Regions from separate parts of the Ectobacillus sp. OTK genome, predicted to be linked through region 3. Evidence: riboswitches for the same ligand, from Rfam matches in the RefSeq annotation. Region 3 holds a riboswitch; each other region holds the start of a gene.

What was found. Region 3 has a riboswitch for lysine ahead of AC6HZ4_RS21405 (amino acid permease). Riboswitches for the same ligand answer to the same signal wherever they lie in the genome.
Region 1: another riboswitch for lysine. It lies ahead of lysA (diaminopimelate decarboxylase); the one in region 3 lies ahead of AC6HZ4_RS21405 (amino acid permease).
Region 2: another riboswitch for lysine. It lies ahead of AC6HZ4_RS03885 (amino acid permease); the one in region 3 lies ahead of AC6HZ4_RS21405 (amino acid permease).

What each region holds. Positions count from the first base shown of each region.
Region 1 covers NZ_AP048547.1:2,243,118-2,248,281, forward strand. Annotated here, with positions in the region: gene pssA (CDP-diacylglycerol--serine O-phosphatidyltransferase) at 1-398, opposite strand, end outside; gene AC6HZ4_RS10900 (LTA synthase family protein) at 663-2,549, opposite strand; gene AC6HZ4_RS10905 (DUF3888 domain-containing protein) at 2,775-3,170, shown strand; lysine riboswitch at 3,329-3,509, shown strand; gene lysA (diaminopimelate decarboxylase) at 3,713-5,029, shown strand.
Region 2 covers NZ_AP048547.1:768,658-773,821, forward strand. Annotated here, with positions in the region: gene AC6HZ4_RS03875 (alpha/beta hydrolase family protein) at 1-670, opposite strand, end outside; partial or broken gene AC6HZ4_RS03880 (catalase) at 853-1,026, opposite strand; lysine riboswitch at 1,423-1,600, shown strand; gene AC6HZ4_RS03885 (amino acid permease) at 1,733-3,157, shown strand; gene AC6HZ4_RS03890 (ABC transporter ATP-binding protein) at 3,364-4,470, shown strand; gene AC6HZ4_RS03895 (SIS domain-containing protein) at 4,670-5,164, shown strand, end outside.
Region 3 covers NZ_AP048547.1:4,305,588-4,310,751, forward strand. Annotated here, with positions in the region: gene yqeH (ribosome biogenesis GTPase YqeH) at 1-375, opposite strand, end outside; gene AC6HZ4_RS21380 (YqeG family HAD IIIA-type phosphatase) at 379-894, opposite strand; gene AC6HZ4_RS21385 (sporulation histidine kinase inhibitor Sda) at 1,156-1,302, shown strand; gene AC6HZ4_RS21390 (phosphatidylserine decarboxylase) at 1,372-2,157, opposite strand; gene pssA (CDP-diacylglycerol--serine O-phosphatidyltransferase) at 2,263-2,802, shown strand; gene sigK (RNA polymerase sporulation sigma factor SigK) at 2,848-3,561, opposite strand; lysine riboswitch at 3,803-3,992, shown strand; gene AC6HZ4_RS21405 (amino acid permease) at 4,092-5,164, shown strand, end outside.

The sequences.
Region 1 (5,164 bases), 2.1 Mb from region 3:
CCTCCTGCCGCTGTAATCGGAACACCCGTGAAATATTTTAAAGATGTTGCAGTCGGTGTTACGTTAAACCTTGCCAAGCGGTAAGCACCAAATAGGGGAAATAGCCCGGCTATGTACAATCCAGCAACGCCGTATTGTGAAAAAGAGGTGTAGTACACTAAGAGAGCAGGTGCTGCTCCAAATGTCACTACATCTGCGAGAGAATCAAGTTCTTTTCCGAGAGGAGAATCAACTCGCAGCAAGCGGGCAATCCGTCCGTCGAGACTATCAAGCATCATTCCAATTAACACGAGAATGGCAGCTGATCTGTAATGTCCGATAGAGGCGTAGCCAATGGATAAAAAACCGCTGTATAAATTTCCGAGCGTAAATAAATTCGGAATGGCTGCTCTGTACAATGTGTGATCCCTTGCTTTCTTTTTAATTTTCTTATTTAGTGTATGACAGTATCCAATTTATCATAACACACTTTTAGAAGTGCATACCATAAAATTCCCGAGATGGAAAAAACGTATTTGATTTGTCTGTTGATTTGTCTGCTTTATGCATATCGCTGAAAGCAAAACGTAAAAATAGGAATCCTGTGCAAGGTGAAAAAGAGGTGACGGAACAGGGATGCTTCCTATTTCCGTCACCTCATGACAAGCAGTGCAAGAAGATATTTATTCCTCGAATGTTGTTGTCATCGTTCCTGTATTTCGTTTGTTGCTAGGGTCGAAGCGAAGTAAATCTCCGTAAATAAGCTTATCTGAATTCCTCAGCTCCAGTTTGGCTTTTTGTTCATATGGTTCACATAGTTGTTCTTCAATTAGCTCGCCTGTCTGTTTCTGATAGCAAACATTTTTCGTATATACGTAATCATTTGTGATGAAACTGCCGTCGCGCATAACAACAATCGGATCTTTTTCTGTAATAAATAAATCTGTTCCAAACTCCGTACTCTTTGTTGTTGAAATACCAAGAAGATGAAGGAGAGTCGGCTTTACGTCAATTTGTCCAGACACTTTGGAAATCACCTGTCCAGACTGCCCTGGAACATGGATAATAAGAGGAACGCGTTGCAGTTGTATCGAATCAACAGGTGTGATTTCAGTTTTGCCAAGAAGCTGTGCCACAGCCGCATTATGATTTTCAGAAATACCATAATGATCTCCATAAATAACAATCACCGTATTGTCATATAATCCCTCTTCCTTCAGGCGCTGTATAAAATATTTAATTGCTTCATCTGTGTACCGTACGGTTGGCAAATATCGATTTACAATCTCACTCTCTGAATCATACTCCTCAATGAGCCGATCTTTCGGGTCAAGTGTAAATGGAAAATGATTTGTTAGTGTAATAAACTTTGTATAAAATGGCTGCGGCATCGACTTTAAATACGCGATGGATTGTTCAAAGAAGTCCTTATCCTTTAGTCCCCAGCCGACAGAATTTTGCTGCGTGCCAACGAAATCGTGTTGATTGTAATATCGATCATATCCAAGTGACGGGTACATAAGGTCGCGATTCCAAAATGTTTTATCGTTAGAATGGAACACAGCTGAAAAGTACCCGTAGTCCTTTAATATTTCAGGCGTTGCTGTATATTCATTATTAAAATGTGTAAAAAATACGGAGCCGCGATCAAGCGGATAAAGCGAATTTTCAATAATAAACTCGGCATCCGATGTTTTGCCTTGACCTGTTTGGTGATAAAACTGGTCAAAATAATAGCTTTCTTTGATAAATTTGTTTAGAAATGGAGTAATTTCCTCACCATTTACTTTTCGATTGATGACAAAGCTTTGCGTAGACTCCATGGAAATTAAAATTACATTTCTCCCCTTAGCAGCACCGAATACGTCTAAATTGGCTCCTTTGTCCTTTACTTTTACATAGTTTTCAATTTCCGCAAACTTATTGCTGCTTGCAAACACTCGCTGTGCTGATGATCTGGATTGCAGGACAATATCATATAGATGGTACGTGTATAGGCCGAGATTTTTGACAATCATCTTTCTATCAAACGAACGGGCAAATAACTGCGGCTTATAGACTTCAGCCACTGTTACATGAAATAAAAACAATGCGGCTGCCCAAAAGAAATAAATAGATTTCTCTTTTTTCGTGAGAGGAGAGACATCGGCAAAGCGCGGGAACTTTCGGGAAATGAATAACAAAATAAAGAGATCGAAAAACATGAATAATGTTTTGTATGTCATCAATTCACGGATGCTTGTTCCAAGATCTGCCATGTTATTCGTTTGAAATATGACAGGCAACGTTACAAAATCATTGAAGAAGCCATAAAATACTGCATTTGAAAATAACAATACAGACAAAAGAAAGCTAATGAGCATGACATAAGCGTTTCGGTATGTATTTGCTAATAGGGCAACTCCAAGAAACAATAGAAGCGTGCTGACTGAATTTATAAATAGAATGATTTCCTCAAACGGATTCTCGATGCTTATATCAAACGCAAGCTTATACACAACATAGGTTTTTATCCAAAGAAGGATGACCGCTAAAAGAGTAAAGCGCACCTTCTTCAATAATTCATTCATAATTCAAGCTCCTCTCCGATGAGACTGTCAAATGGCTTTTTTATTATCTATACATATATATGTAAGCAGGGACATGCTCTATTCTCAGCGTTCTGCTTTCCTTAGCTTCTACTACGTTAATTATTATATAAAAACAATTAGGTGTTGTGGATGTTTTTGTACACTTCTATGAAAAAATATGGATTGGGCACAATAGTTACATATGTGAAGATTTGGAGGAAGACAATGAATAAACGAATATGTGTTGCAATCTTATGCTTTTTCTTATATAGCAGTTCGGCAGCATCGGCAAATGCCCCATCACTTCCTATGCTTGAGGATGCTTTTTATTCTGTGCTATTTCCACAAATCAATGAGGAGATTCAAAAGCATTATGGAGTGCAAAAGAAGTATGACTGTCCGAAAATTGCAGAGATGAAGAAGCTTTACAGTGGTACGTACTTATTTCGATCTTCTATTGAGGTGATTACGTATGAACAGAAGCCATATGGAAAACCGGAGCCTCCTTTTGAGAAGGTAACGATTACGTTTGATAATGAGCAAGGGGACTGGGAAGTGAAAAACACGAATGTAAAGCGCTTGCCTGATAACACAAAGCTAGCATGTCGAAAGCCAGTGTAAGAAAGAGAGAGACTTTTGTGCCTGCTTCTAGGAAGAATGCATAATATTTCATTTTTCTACATAAATGTGAATGGAATATTGAAAAAATATTTGACAATGTGCATTTTCCTCTGCTATCTTTAATATCATCAAAAATAAATACAACAGCCTCATCTGTTCTCGCAAATAGAGGCTGCAGAAATCAAGAGTAGGCTGTGCGAAATCGTGCAGGATTAAAGAACACAGCACGAAAGGGATAACTGCCGAAGCGGCAAAACAGCTGCCATGTTTTGCTGCTGGGTCTGCACTGAATAAGTGTAGAACTGTCACAAGTTCATCTTGTGGGGAGCTATTAGAGATGCTGATGCGGTTTCTTATATGAAAATATGTAGGATGCATAGTTTAAGTTGTCATTTTCTGTAAGAAGCGCGTGTGAACATAGAAGTTCGGCGCGTTTTTTGTTTATACAAATGAAACGGATCGTGTTCTTAGCTTCACTGTTTCCTTTTTCTTTGGAGAAATGGATATGGGTTGCAGAACGTATAGATAAGGGGGAAATTTAGATGTATTTGCACGGCACAAGCAGAATTAACGACAAAGGACATTTAGAAATCGGAGGCTGTGACACGACGGAATTGGCAAAAACATACGGCACACCGCTTTATGTATATGATGAAGCATTAATTCGGGAAAAATGTCGTGCTTATAACCGTGCGTTTCAGGAAAGCGGCTTTTCCTATCAAGTAGCATACGCAAGCAAGGCGTTTTTGTGCATGGAAATGAGCCGTTTAGCTGCAGAGGAAAATATGTCTTTAGATGTTGTATCTGGAGGAGAATTGTATACGGCGCTGCAAGCAGGCTTTCCTGCAGAACGCATTCATTTTCACGGTAACAATAAGACAGAAGAAGAGCTGGTAATGGCACTTGAAGCAAATATTGGCTGCTTCGTTGTAGATAACTTCTTTGAGCTGGAGGTTCTGCATGATTTAGCAAAAGACCGTGAGCAAAAGGTGAATATTTTGCTTCGTGTAACGCCTGGTGTTGAGGCACATACGCATGAATATATTACGACAGGCCAGGATGATTCAAAATTTGGCTTTGGCGTTTCTAGCGGGCAGGCGCTGCAGGCGGTAAAGCATGCGGTATCGAAGCCGTACTACAATGTACTTGGAATCCATTCTCATATCGGTTCTCAAATTTTTGAAACAGATGGATTTGTTCGTGCTGTTGAAGTATTAGCAGCCTTTGTAGACGATGTTCGTTCTGAAACAGGACATACAATGCCAATTTTAAATCTTGGCGGCGGCTTTGGCATTCGCTATACAGAAGGTGACACACCTCTTCCAGCTGTACAATATATTAAAGAGATGACGGATGCGGTGCGCGAGCAGTTTACGAAGCGCAATTATCCTCTGCCGGAAATTTGGATTGAGCCGGGTCGCAGCATTGTCGGTGATGCTGGCACAACTCTGTATACAATCGGTTCCATTAAGGACATCCCAGGCATTCGCAAATACGTGGCCGTGGATGGGGGAATGACAGATAACATTCGCCCTGCATTGTACGGTGCGAAGTATGAGGCAATTTTGGCAAATCGAGCGAATGAAGAGCCAGAGGAAGTTGTATCGATTGCCGGGAAGTGCTGTGAGAGCGGCGATATGCTGCTTTGGGATATAAAGCTTCCAGAAGCGGCATCACGTGATTTACTTGCGATTTCCTGCACAGGGGCGTACGGATATTCGATGGCAAATAACTATAACCGCATCGCGCGCCCTGCTGTTGTATTTGTAAAGGATGGTAAAGCGCAGGTTGTTGTAGAGCGGGAAACATTAGAAGATCTTGTGCAAAAGGATCGTATTCGTGCAAGCGAGCTTGTATGAAAGCAAGATGAGAATAACTGAAAAGCAGGCGGACAACAGTACGTTGTTCGCCTGTTTTTGTAAGCAAATCTCCCATAGCTATCTTTGCCTCATACGGCAATAAGCAAGTTACCTATTCATTTACTCGGAATTATC
Region 2 (5,164 bases), 2.0 Mb from region 3:
TCCCATGCATAATAAGAACAGGACATGTAATACGCTCTGCTAGATGGATAGGTGAGCGAGCTGCATATGCATCCGGTATCTTGCCTGGCGATCCGCCAAGCACCCGCTTGAGCATCCTTCGCAAATCTATGCGCTCTTCATATGTCTGCGCCAAGTCGGATACGCCGCCCCAAAGAGTTAGCGTGTGAATGTTAGGAATCGCAGCCGCAGTTAGCACTGCATTAATGGCGCCGCGCGAGAATCCCATAATAGAAATTCGCTCTTCATCTACAAATGGAAGGCTGCGCAAAAAACGATAGGCGGAGAGTACATCCTCATTTTCAGCGCCGCCAAACTCATCCCGTCCTTCGCCGCCTTCATTTCCGCGATAGCAAGGAGCAAAAACGATGTATCCATGGCCTGCAAACTGCTCTACCCAATCGGTTTTTACGCGGCCGACTTTTCCGATGCCGCCTCGGCAATAGATGAAGGCGGGGAACTTTTGTGAATGAAGAGGCTGCAGGTCTTTTTTGATAGAGCTTGCGATCATTGTAAGAGGCAGGTCGTCTTCCTTGTAAAATTGCTCCAGCATCTTCTGCAATTCTCTCGGTGAAATAGAGAAACAGCTCGGGAAAGCAATATATCCTTTCACTTTATATGCATCTGATATATATGTAGTATGGTAAATCATGTCGAGCTCCTTCTAATGCTTGTTTTGTAAGTACTATAGCTTGAAAAAGAAGCGATAGCAAGGATAAGAAAAAAGAGCCGTAAGAAAACCTACGGCCCAGTTCTTAATATGGATCTGCTTCGTGACCCATTTGTTTAGATTTATCAACAGCTTGATCAGATGCTGCATAGCTTGTATGATCCTGTCGGCCCTCGATTCCCAACTGTACGAACATTTTGATTGTCCGTAATGGGATGGCCTTGCCGATTTGTTAGTGTCATTTCTGTTTCACTTTCTCCCATACGAGAATCTGAGGAGCTTCCGACTCCGTTAACAGAGGTGCCTAGCACTTCTTCGTTTGAGTGATCATGATTCATGATAAGACCGCCTTCTCCAAAGGTTTATAAATTACACATGGATATTTTATTCATGGAGGAGGGGGTTATACAATTTTTAGTAATTTTAATCGCACGTTTATTTTTTTGATATAATTTTATTGAGAGGGGATAAAGTCTGTGTGTATGTTAGTTAAAATAATAAAATGTCTAGACTATTTGTTTTTATATAAGAATTCAGTTTGTTAATTTTATGGTAAAATGAGCGAAGTTATTTAATTTAGAAGAAAAATTTATTGTTTTTTCTGAATTTTCAGTTCTGTTGAACAATCTAAATATATGGCACTTATGACTTGGAATAATATTTCATGTTGACGCATGGATATTCCCTGTGTATGCTAGATTAGTATAATAAAATAATACTTCCTCATCAGCTCAAGATGAGGTAGAGGTTGCGGTGCTTAAGAGTACATAGCGGGAGAGCCGGAGAGCTTAATGAATGCGATGGAAAGGAAGCACTGCCGAAGCGCTGCGGTTCTCCGGCCGAAGCAGCTGGGGCTGTATCCGAATAGGTGCAGAACTGTCATAGGAGTTGCTATGATGAACTATCTTTTTGTCTGATGCGGATAAGTTTGTCTTCACACCCGTCAGAAGGTGTGTTTTTTGTGCTTATATAAAATATGCAATGGCAAAAAGCAGATAACTATCTACTTTTGAGCGAGAGGATACATTGAGAGGGGAAAAATAAATGAGTAAAGGCAATAAGCTTGGCTTATGGATTTTGACATCCCTTGTTGTGGGGAATATGGTTGGATCCGGTATTTTTATGCTGCCTCGTTCCTTATCAGAAGCTGCCAGCCCGGCTGGGGTAATGGGTGCTTGGGTTTTAACGGGAGTTGGTGTACTCATGACGGCTTTAGTATTCGGAAACTTGGCGATTCGCAAGCCGAACCTAAATGGCGGCCCGCAAATTTACGCTAAGGAATTGTTTAAGCTAGGCTCAAAGGCATCACTTTTATCCGGCTTTATGGCTTCTTGGGGATATTGGATTGGAAACCTGGCTGGTAATATTGCAATTATTACGACATTTGCTGGGTATTTGTCTACATTTTTCCCTGTACTTACAAGTGAAGCGGAACTGTTCACAGCCGGTTCCTTTACGTTGAAGCTAGGAAACGCATTAACATTCCTAGTATGTACGTTGTTATTGTGGGCAACCCATTTTATTATTTTACGCGGTTTAGAAAATGCCGGTAAACTTAACTTTTTGGCAACAGCTGCAAAGGTGGTTGGATTTGCGCTGTTTATTATCGTTGGTTTGTTCGCATTCGAGAAAACGAATATGCTGCCGTTCGTAGCTGATAAGACGGATGAGGCAGGCAATGCGATCGGATTATTTGGACAAATTAATAATGCGGCAGTTGCAACGCTTTGGGCATTTATCGGTGTTGAGTCAGCAGTAGTATTTGCATCTAGAGCAAAGAAGCAAGTCGATGTGAAACGCGCGACTACGCTTGGTTTGTTTATCGCACTTGCAATTTATATCGGTATTAGTACACTTGTCATGGGGATGCTGGATCAAGAGACATTGATTCATTCTGATAAACCGCTGATTGATGCGATTTCGACTGTGCTTGGTCCAATCGGCGGCAAAGTGCTGGCTGGAGTAGGGCTTATCAGCTTAATCGGTTCTACTATTGGCTGGGTGATGCTAAGCGCTGAGGTGCCGTATCAGGCTGCGAAGCAGGGGATGTTTATCTCAGCATTTTTAAAAGAAAATAAAAATGGGACTCCGGCATTTTCCCTTGTTGTGACCAACTTGCTTGGACAGCTGTTTATTTTCTCAACAGTTTCCAACTCTATTTCTGCAGCGTTTGATTTTGTCATTGTTGTTGCGACGCTTTCGTACTTAATACCATATTTCATCTCGTCTATTTTCCAACTCAAGCTTGTCATTACGGGAGAGACGTATGAAAATGGAAAAGGGCGAGTGCTTGACGGCATTATTGCTGCTCTATCCACTATATACTCTGCTTGGGTAATTAAGGCAGGAACAGCGGATATGAAAACCTTCTTATTTGGTATGCTGTTGCTTGCGAGCGGTATTTTATTCTACGGCCAGTTGAAGAAAAATCTTGCGATATCTGAAAATAAAAATAGAAAATCTGCTTAATATGATGAAAAGGGCAGCTCTAAACGTCCGCTTTGGGCCTTTGGAGCTGCCCTTATTTATATAAGTTTAAAAGTAACTTCCTTGTTAGAAAATCTAGCGACATCATTGAGATGACAACATATAGAAGGCTACAATAGGTTAACAGCAGGTTAACAGAATTTGCTGGGAAAATTCTGAGGGTGATGGGAGCAGATAGGAGGGAATCAATGGCCATGCTAAAATTCAATCACGTCAAAAAGAAATATGGAAATCATGCATTAACTGTTAAGGATTTTCATCTAGAGGTGGCGGAAAAAGAATTTCTTGTGTTAGTGGGGCCGTCCGGCTGCGGAAAATCAACTACTTTGCGTATGATTGCCGGATTGGAGGATATCTCTGAAGGGGAGCTTTTTATTGGCGATCAAATTATAAATGATGTGCCGCCCAAAAAACGTGATATTGCTATGGTGTTTCAAAATTACGCATTATATCCCCACATGAGTATTTATGACAATATCGCCTTTGGATTAAAGCTGCGAAAACTGCCGAAGGAGGATATTGACAAACGAGTAAAAGAAGCGGCGGGAATTTTAGGCCTAGAGCATCTATTGGACCGAAAGCCAAGGGAACTGTCAGGCGGTCAACGCCAACGGGTGGCATTAGGACGAGCCATTGTTCGTGAGCCAAAGGTTTTTTTAATGGACGAGCCGCTTTCTAATCTTGATGCGAAGCTGCGTGTACAGATGAGAACTCAGATTAGTAAACTTCATAAACGGTTAGGCGTAACGACTGTGTATGTAACGCACGATCAAACAGAAGCGATGACCATGGGAGACCGTATTGTAGTTATGTATGATGGTTTGATCCAGCAGGTGGCAAGCCCAAAGGAAATTTATCATTTTCCGGCAAATAAGTATGTTGCGAGCTTTATCGGCTCCCCAAGCATGAATTTTCTTACCGGACAAATTATAGAGCAGGGCGGGCAATTATATTTCAAAGATGGCCATCTTTCTCTGACTATCCCAAAGCAAAAGGCGGACATCCTGCGTATGAAAGGCTATGTTAATCAAGCAATCATCCTTGGCATCCGTCCGGAAGACATTAACGATGAAATAGATGAAGCGTTACACGGGAAGTCTATCATTGAGGCAAAGATCGATGTAATTGAAAATATGGGTTCGGAATTATTTCTATACGTAATAGCAGGTGAGACTATGGTAACGGCTCGAGTCAAGGGCGGAACGGAACTAGCATTGGGTAAACAAATACCGTTAGCTATTAACATGATGAAAGTACATTTTTTTGATATGGAAACAGAAGCAGCCATTCGTTAAGACAGTGAAAGTTTTATCGAGTGATGGTTAACGGTTTTTTCCAATTTACCGCAAATGATAATGCTTTCAATAATTAAAAAATTATAAAGATTCAGAAAAAAATGTATTGACGCATAACAAAACATTATGTAACATAACATTATATAACATATTAAAAAACGCTATGTTATATAAAATGAAAATTAAGAGGTGGAAAGACATGAGTAAAGCAATAGCGAATGTAAACAGTCAAGTGCAGGTTGTGTTGGATGAATTGCAGAGTAAGAGCATCAGCAATGTATTTTTTGTAGCATGCGGCGGCTCCTCTGCTATTATGTACCCAGCTAAGTATGTGCTAGATCGTGAAGCGACAAAGCTTGCTTCTGATTTGTATAGTTCAAATGAGTTTATTCATCGTAATCCACGTCAATTAGGGGAAGAATCTCTAGTAATCTTGTGCTCCATGTCGGGAACGACTCCTGAAACAGTAGAGGCTGCTAAGTTTGCGAAAAATAAAGGGGCTTATACGGTGGCATTGACGAATGAACCAGAGTCCCCATTAGCTAAAAGCTCAGATCGTTTCTTGAAATATGAGTGGGGCAATGATATAGATGCTTTTGATACAAATCTTGGCGTTCTATATCAATTAGTCTTTGGTGTATTGAATGTCATTGAGAACAATGAAAAGTTTGTAAAGCTGGTTACAAGCTTAGAG
Region 3 (5,164 bases):
GCTATACTTCATCCAATGAATCACTTTTTCCGGCTTCACAGATTTCGGAATAAGATCCGCTTTGTTTCCGACAAGCAACACTTTATTCTTTCCAACAAAGCGATGCAGCCCCGGCAGCCAGCTTCCGTTAAAGTCAAAAATATCTACGATCTTCACAACAAGCGCATCCGTCTGACCAATTCCATTCAAAATACGAAGAAAATCATCATCTGTTAAGGACACATCTTGAATGTCATTATAATGCTTTAAACGAAAACAACGCTGACATATAAGCGGCTCCTTTTCTAAAGCCGATGGCGGCGCATAGCCGATTCCTTGCTTATCCTCCGTTTGAACTAAAACGCCGCACCCAATACATTTCATTGCTTCTGTCAATCGTTATTCCTCCCATTGAATTAAACCTTTTTGTCTTAAATTCCGCATAATCTGCCGCTCAATCTTCCGATTAAATCGCGTCATGAAGCCGTCTGTCTGCGCCACAGGCACAACAAGAATCGTATATAAGCCGAGACGGTTGCCGCCAAGCACATCTGTGAGCAGCTGGTCTCCGATTACAACAACCTCCTGCGCCTGAAGTCCCATCGTATCTAATGCCTGTTTAAAGGCGCGAGTCATCGGCTTGCGGGCGCTATGAATAAATGGAATGAGCAATGGGTCAGCGAAATCCTTTACTCTTTGTTCATTATTATTAGATACAACCGTAACCTTAATGCCGCTATTATTCATACTTTCGAGCCATTTTTCCAGCTCCGGCGTAGCATTTGGTCTATCCCATTCAATGAGCGTATTGTCAAGATCCGTAATAATGCCTTTTATACCGCGTTCCGTCAATGCCTCGGGCGTAATTTCATATACATTCTTCACATATTCTTGTGGTAAAAATAATTTAAGCATACTTTCATCTCTTTCAAAGGAATTTTATGTAAAATGTTTCGACAGCATTTTTTGCAAATCTCGCTGTGGATAACTCTATGCACAATTTCCACACAACTGCTTTCTTTCAATTCTAACATTACACACAATCTTTGCACAGGTTGCCCACATTAGGGTGTGGATAACCGAGATGTTGTGACACTGGAATATTTTTGATACAGTATACTCAACAAAACAATACAGACAGCTTCTCTATCATTTCTTAGGAGGTGGCATGGAACTATGGAAAAGTTATCAGATGAATTGCTTGCTGAATCTTATTATAAAGCAAAAGAGCTGAAATTAAATCCTGAGTTCATCTTGCTTATTAAACAAGAAATTATTCGCCGTTCCTTAGAGGACAAGCTTGATCAAAAGCGTTCATCATAGATAAAGACAACCGAAAAAGAGCCATCTAAAAAAGACGGCTCTTCTCTTTCTAACACAAAATCGGCATCTTTACAACCTTTTCTGCACCGCCAGCCGTTGTCCTACACGGATTTGCTGTCCTCTTTGCAAAGACGCATTCACTTCCACCATATCGCGCTCGAATAAAAGGACAACGGTTGAGCCGAACGTAAAATACGCCATTTCTTCCCCTTTTTGTAAAACGTCATTTCTGTGCAGCAATTCAATGCTATTAACGAACATCGCACCAACCTTGACGATGGCAACATGCTTGCCTTCACTCTCAACCTCAGTGATGACCCGATAATTTTTTGATAACGGCTCTCTACCGTATGCAAGACCGATCCTGTTAACTGGGTAGGACTTTCTTCCCAGCTCAAATCGCTTCCGTACAACTCCGCTAATTGGACTATGGATCCGATGATAATGACTTGGACTTAAGTATAGTACCACATATGTACCGCCTCGATATACAGAAGCCGCCTCCTCGCTGCCAAGCATATCCACAAGAGAATAACGCTTGCCTTTTACAACAAACTCTGTCGACTCTTCAATCGGACCGTAAGCCTCAAACACTCCATCAACCGGGCTGCTAATCACTAAAGGATCAGGATCAACAGGACGCACGCTCTCCTTCAGCCTTCTTGTAAACAGCTCATGCAGTGTACGGTAGTCCTTTAATTCTTTTTCCATCTCACCATGTTGTATTTGAAATACTTTTGCATATGATGGTATTATCATGGCGCTTAGGCGGGACTGCGCAAACTTACGCAGCAAATATGATGTGATACGCCCGTTTGTTAGTTCAATCAAAAATCGATACAATGTACGCCGCAAATATGAAACCTCCCAAAATTTGTCTTTACGAATACGTGTTTCTTCTTTACAATATTGCTATTATATTCTAAAATCTATTCTCAATCTATAAGGAGTGAACAGCCTTTGTTTTTTCTAGAAAATCTAGATGCCACACTTAAGAAGCTCAAAGCCCAAACTGCCAACATCTTTACTATGCTTAACTTATCATTAGGAAGCGCTTCCATATTATTCACCGTCCGCAACGAACTAAATCTCGCTCTTATTTTTATTTTTTTGGCTGCTTTATCAGATCGTTTTGATGGTATGATCGCGCGTAAATTAGGCATTGAATCAGAGCTTGGCAAACAGCTCGATTCGCTGTGCGACCTCGTTTCCTTCGGTGTAGCCCCCGCTCTTTTGCTGTATCAAGGGGCATTACATGAGTATAGTGCACCAGCTGTATTTTTCACTACATTATACATAGCATCTGGCGCCTTTCGTCTCGCACGCTTTAATGTGTCCGAGTCGAATGGCTATTTTCAAGGAGTTCCCATTACAGCAGCAGGCTGTCTCGTAACACTTGCCTATTTCCTAATTGGCTCCGTACCAGGTTGGGCCCTTCTATTTCTTCTGCTTCTTCTTTCCTTTTTAATGGTAAGCAGCTTTAAAGTGAAAAAAATGTAAAAGGAGGGTTCCCCGACAAGCCTTTACCCTCGGGGAATCCTCCTTTTACTCTCTCGTCTTTTTTTCCTTCTCTGCCCGCACAAACTCATGAAACATCTTCATAAGCGCACGCTTTTCAATACGTGACACATAGCTTCTTGAAATACCGAGCGCCTTCGCAATTTCCCGCTGCGTCTTTTCCTTCTCCATCCCAAGACCGAATCGATTGACGACGACCTCTTTTTCGCGTTCATCCAGCACATCAATATACTCCCTAATTTTCTCAAGCTCCATGCTGAGCTGAATCGTATCAATCACATCCTCAGATTCCGATTTCAAAATATCAATCAAAGAAATTTCATTCCCTTCTTTGTCTTGACCAATCGGATCATGAAGCGATACATCCTTCTTTGTTTTCTTTAACGCCCGCAGGTGCATCAGAATCTCATTTTCGATACAACGAGCCGCATACGTTGCCAGCTTCGTCCCCTTTCCCTGCGAAAAGCTTTCGATCGCTTTAATTAAACCAATCGTTCCAATCGAGATTAAATCCTCTGCATCTTCCCCAGTGTTTTCAAACTTCTTTACGATGTGTGCCACAAGCCGCAGGTTATGTTCAATGAGGAGATTGCGCGCATTCGCGTCACCCTGCTCCATTAATTCCAAGTATCTTTTTTCATCGTCAGGCGAAAGCGGCTGCGGAAACGCGTTGTTTTTTACGTACGAGACAAACAATAAGAGCTCCTTAATCATATAACCGATTGCTGCGAGTAAACCCATCCCTTCACCTCCGCGAAAAGTGGTGTTCGTTATTATATGTATGCGGCAGCGGGGGTGTCCTTGTTTGTCCTAGGGGATTTTAAGGAAGTGGAGAAAGTCCGGCTGAAGATATCGTGTGGATTACAAAACACTGAAGCTGCGGACACTTACTATATTAATAAAACTATTGCAACTTCTTTCCGTTCTTTGTATAATTTATTTCGTCTTTAAAAATTTCATAGATATGAAATCCTCATCAATCCGATGAGGTAGAGGTCGCGGCTTTTATGAGTAGGACGGATGAGATGCAGAGAACATCATAGACTCCGTTAGAAAGGAAAAGTCGCCGAAGTTTGTGTTTCTCTCTGGGGGCATGAGCTGGGGCTGTTTCCGAACAGGGACAGAACTGTCACGTTTGCGAAATCCGGCAAACGTGATGCGCTATCTTACGGAAGGCATGATGTGGGCAGTATATAACAGCCGTCAATCCTTCGACGGCTTTTTCTATTTCCCCGCTCCTTCCACTATCACGAATGAATAGGAGTATTTGTATGAAACGTACAACAAAAACAGTATCATCCGTCATACCAGCAGAAACTGAGTTAAAGCGCGGATTAAAATCACGGCATTTAACAATGATTTCACTCGGCGGAACGATTGGTACAGGTTTATTTTTAGCAAGCGGCGGTGCTATTCACACAGCCGGGCCAGGCGGAACCCTTGTTTCTTACCTCGCTATCGGGATTATGGTGTACTTCCTTATGACCAGCTTGGCAGAAATGGCAACATTCATGCCTGTGGCCGGATCATTCAGCACATATGCAACGAAATTTGTTGATCCTGCATTAGGATTTGCACTTGGCTGGAATTATTGGTATAACTGGGCCATTACAATTGCAGCTGAATTATCCGCTGTCACGATGATTATGAAGTTTTGGTTCCCGGAAAGCTCTTCTCTCTTATGGAGTGCTCTTTTTCTACTCGTTATGTTTGGCCTCAACTATTTATCCGTCAAAGGATTCGGAGAAGCAGAGTACTGGTTTTCTTTAATTAAAGTTGTTACTGTTATTATCTTTTTAATCGCAGGGTTTCTTATGATTTTTGGAATTATTGGCGGAAAAGCAGTCGGTTTTAAGAATTTTACAATCGGCGACGCTCCATTTCATGGCGGATTTATGACAATGCTCGGTGTGTTCATGGCTGCTGGATTCTCCTTTCAGGGGACAGAGCTTTTAGGCGTAGCAGCCGGCGAAACAGAGGATCCGCGCCGCAATATTCCTCGTGCGGTTCGACAAGTATTTTGGCGTATTCTTTTATTCTATGTTCTGGCCATTCTCGTAATCTCTCTCTTAATTCCTTATACAAATGAGAATTTAGCCAACGGTGATATTTCAGTCAGCCCATTCACGCTCGTGTTTGATAAAGTTGGAATTGCCTTTGCTGCATCCGTCATGAACGCAATTATTTTGACTGCAGTGTTATCAGCAGGAAACTCCGGAATGTACGCTTCAACACGAATGCTTTGGGACTTAGCACGTGAAGGCAAAGCACCGAAGTTTCTTGCTAAGCTGGACAAGCGCGGTATACCGGTTAACGCGTTAATTGTCACTTCTGCAGTTGGCGC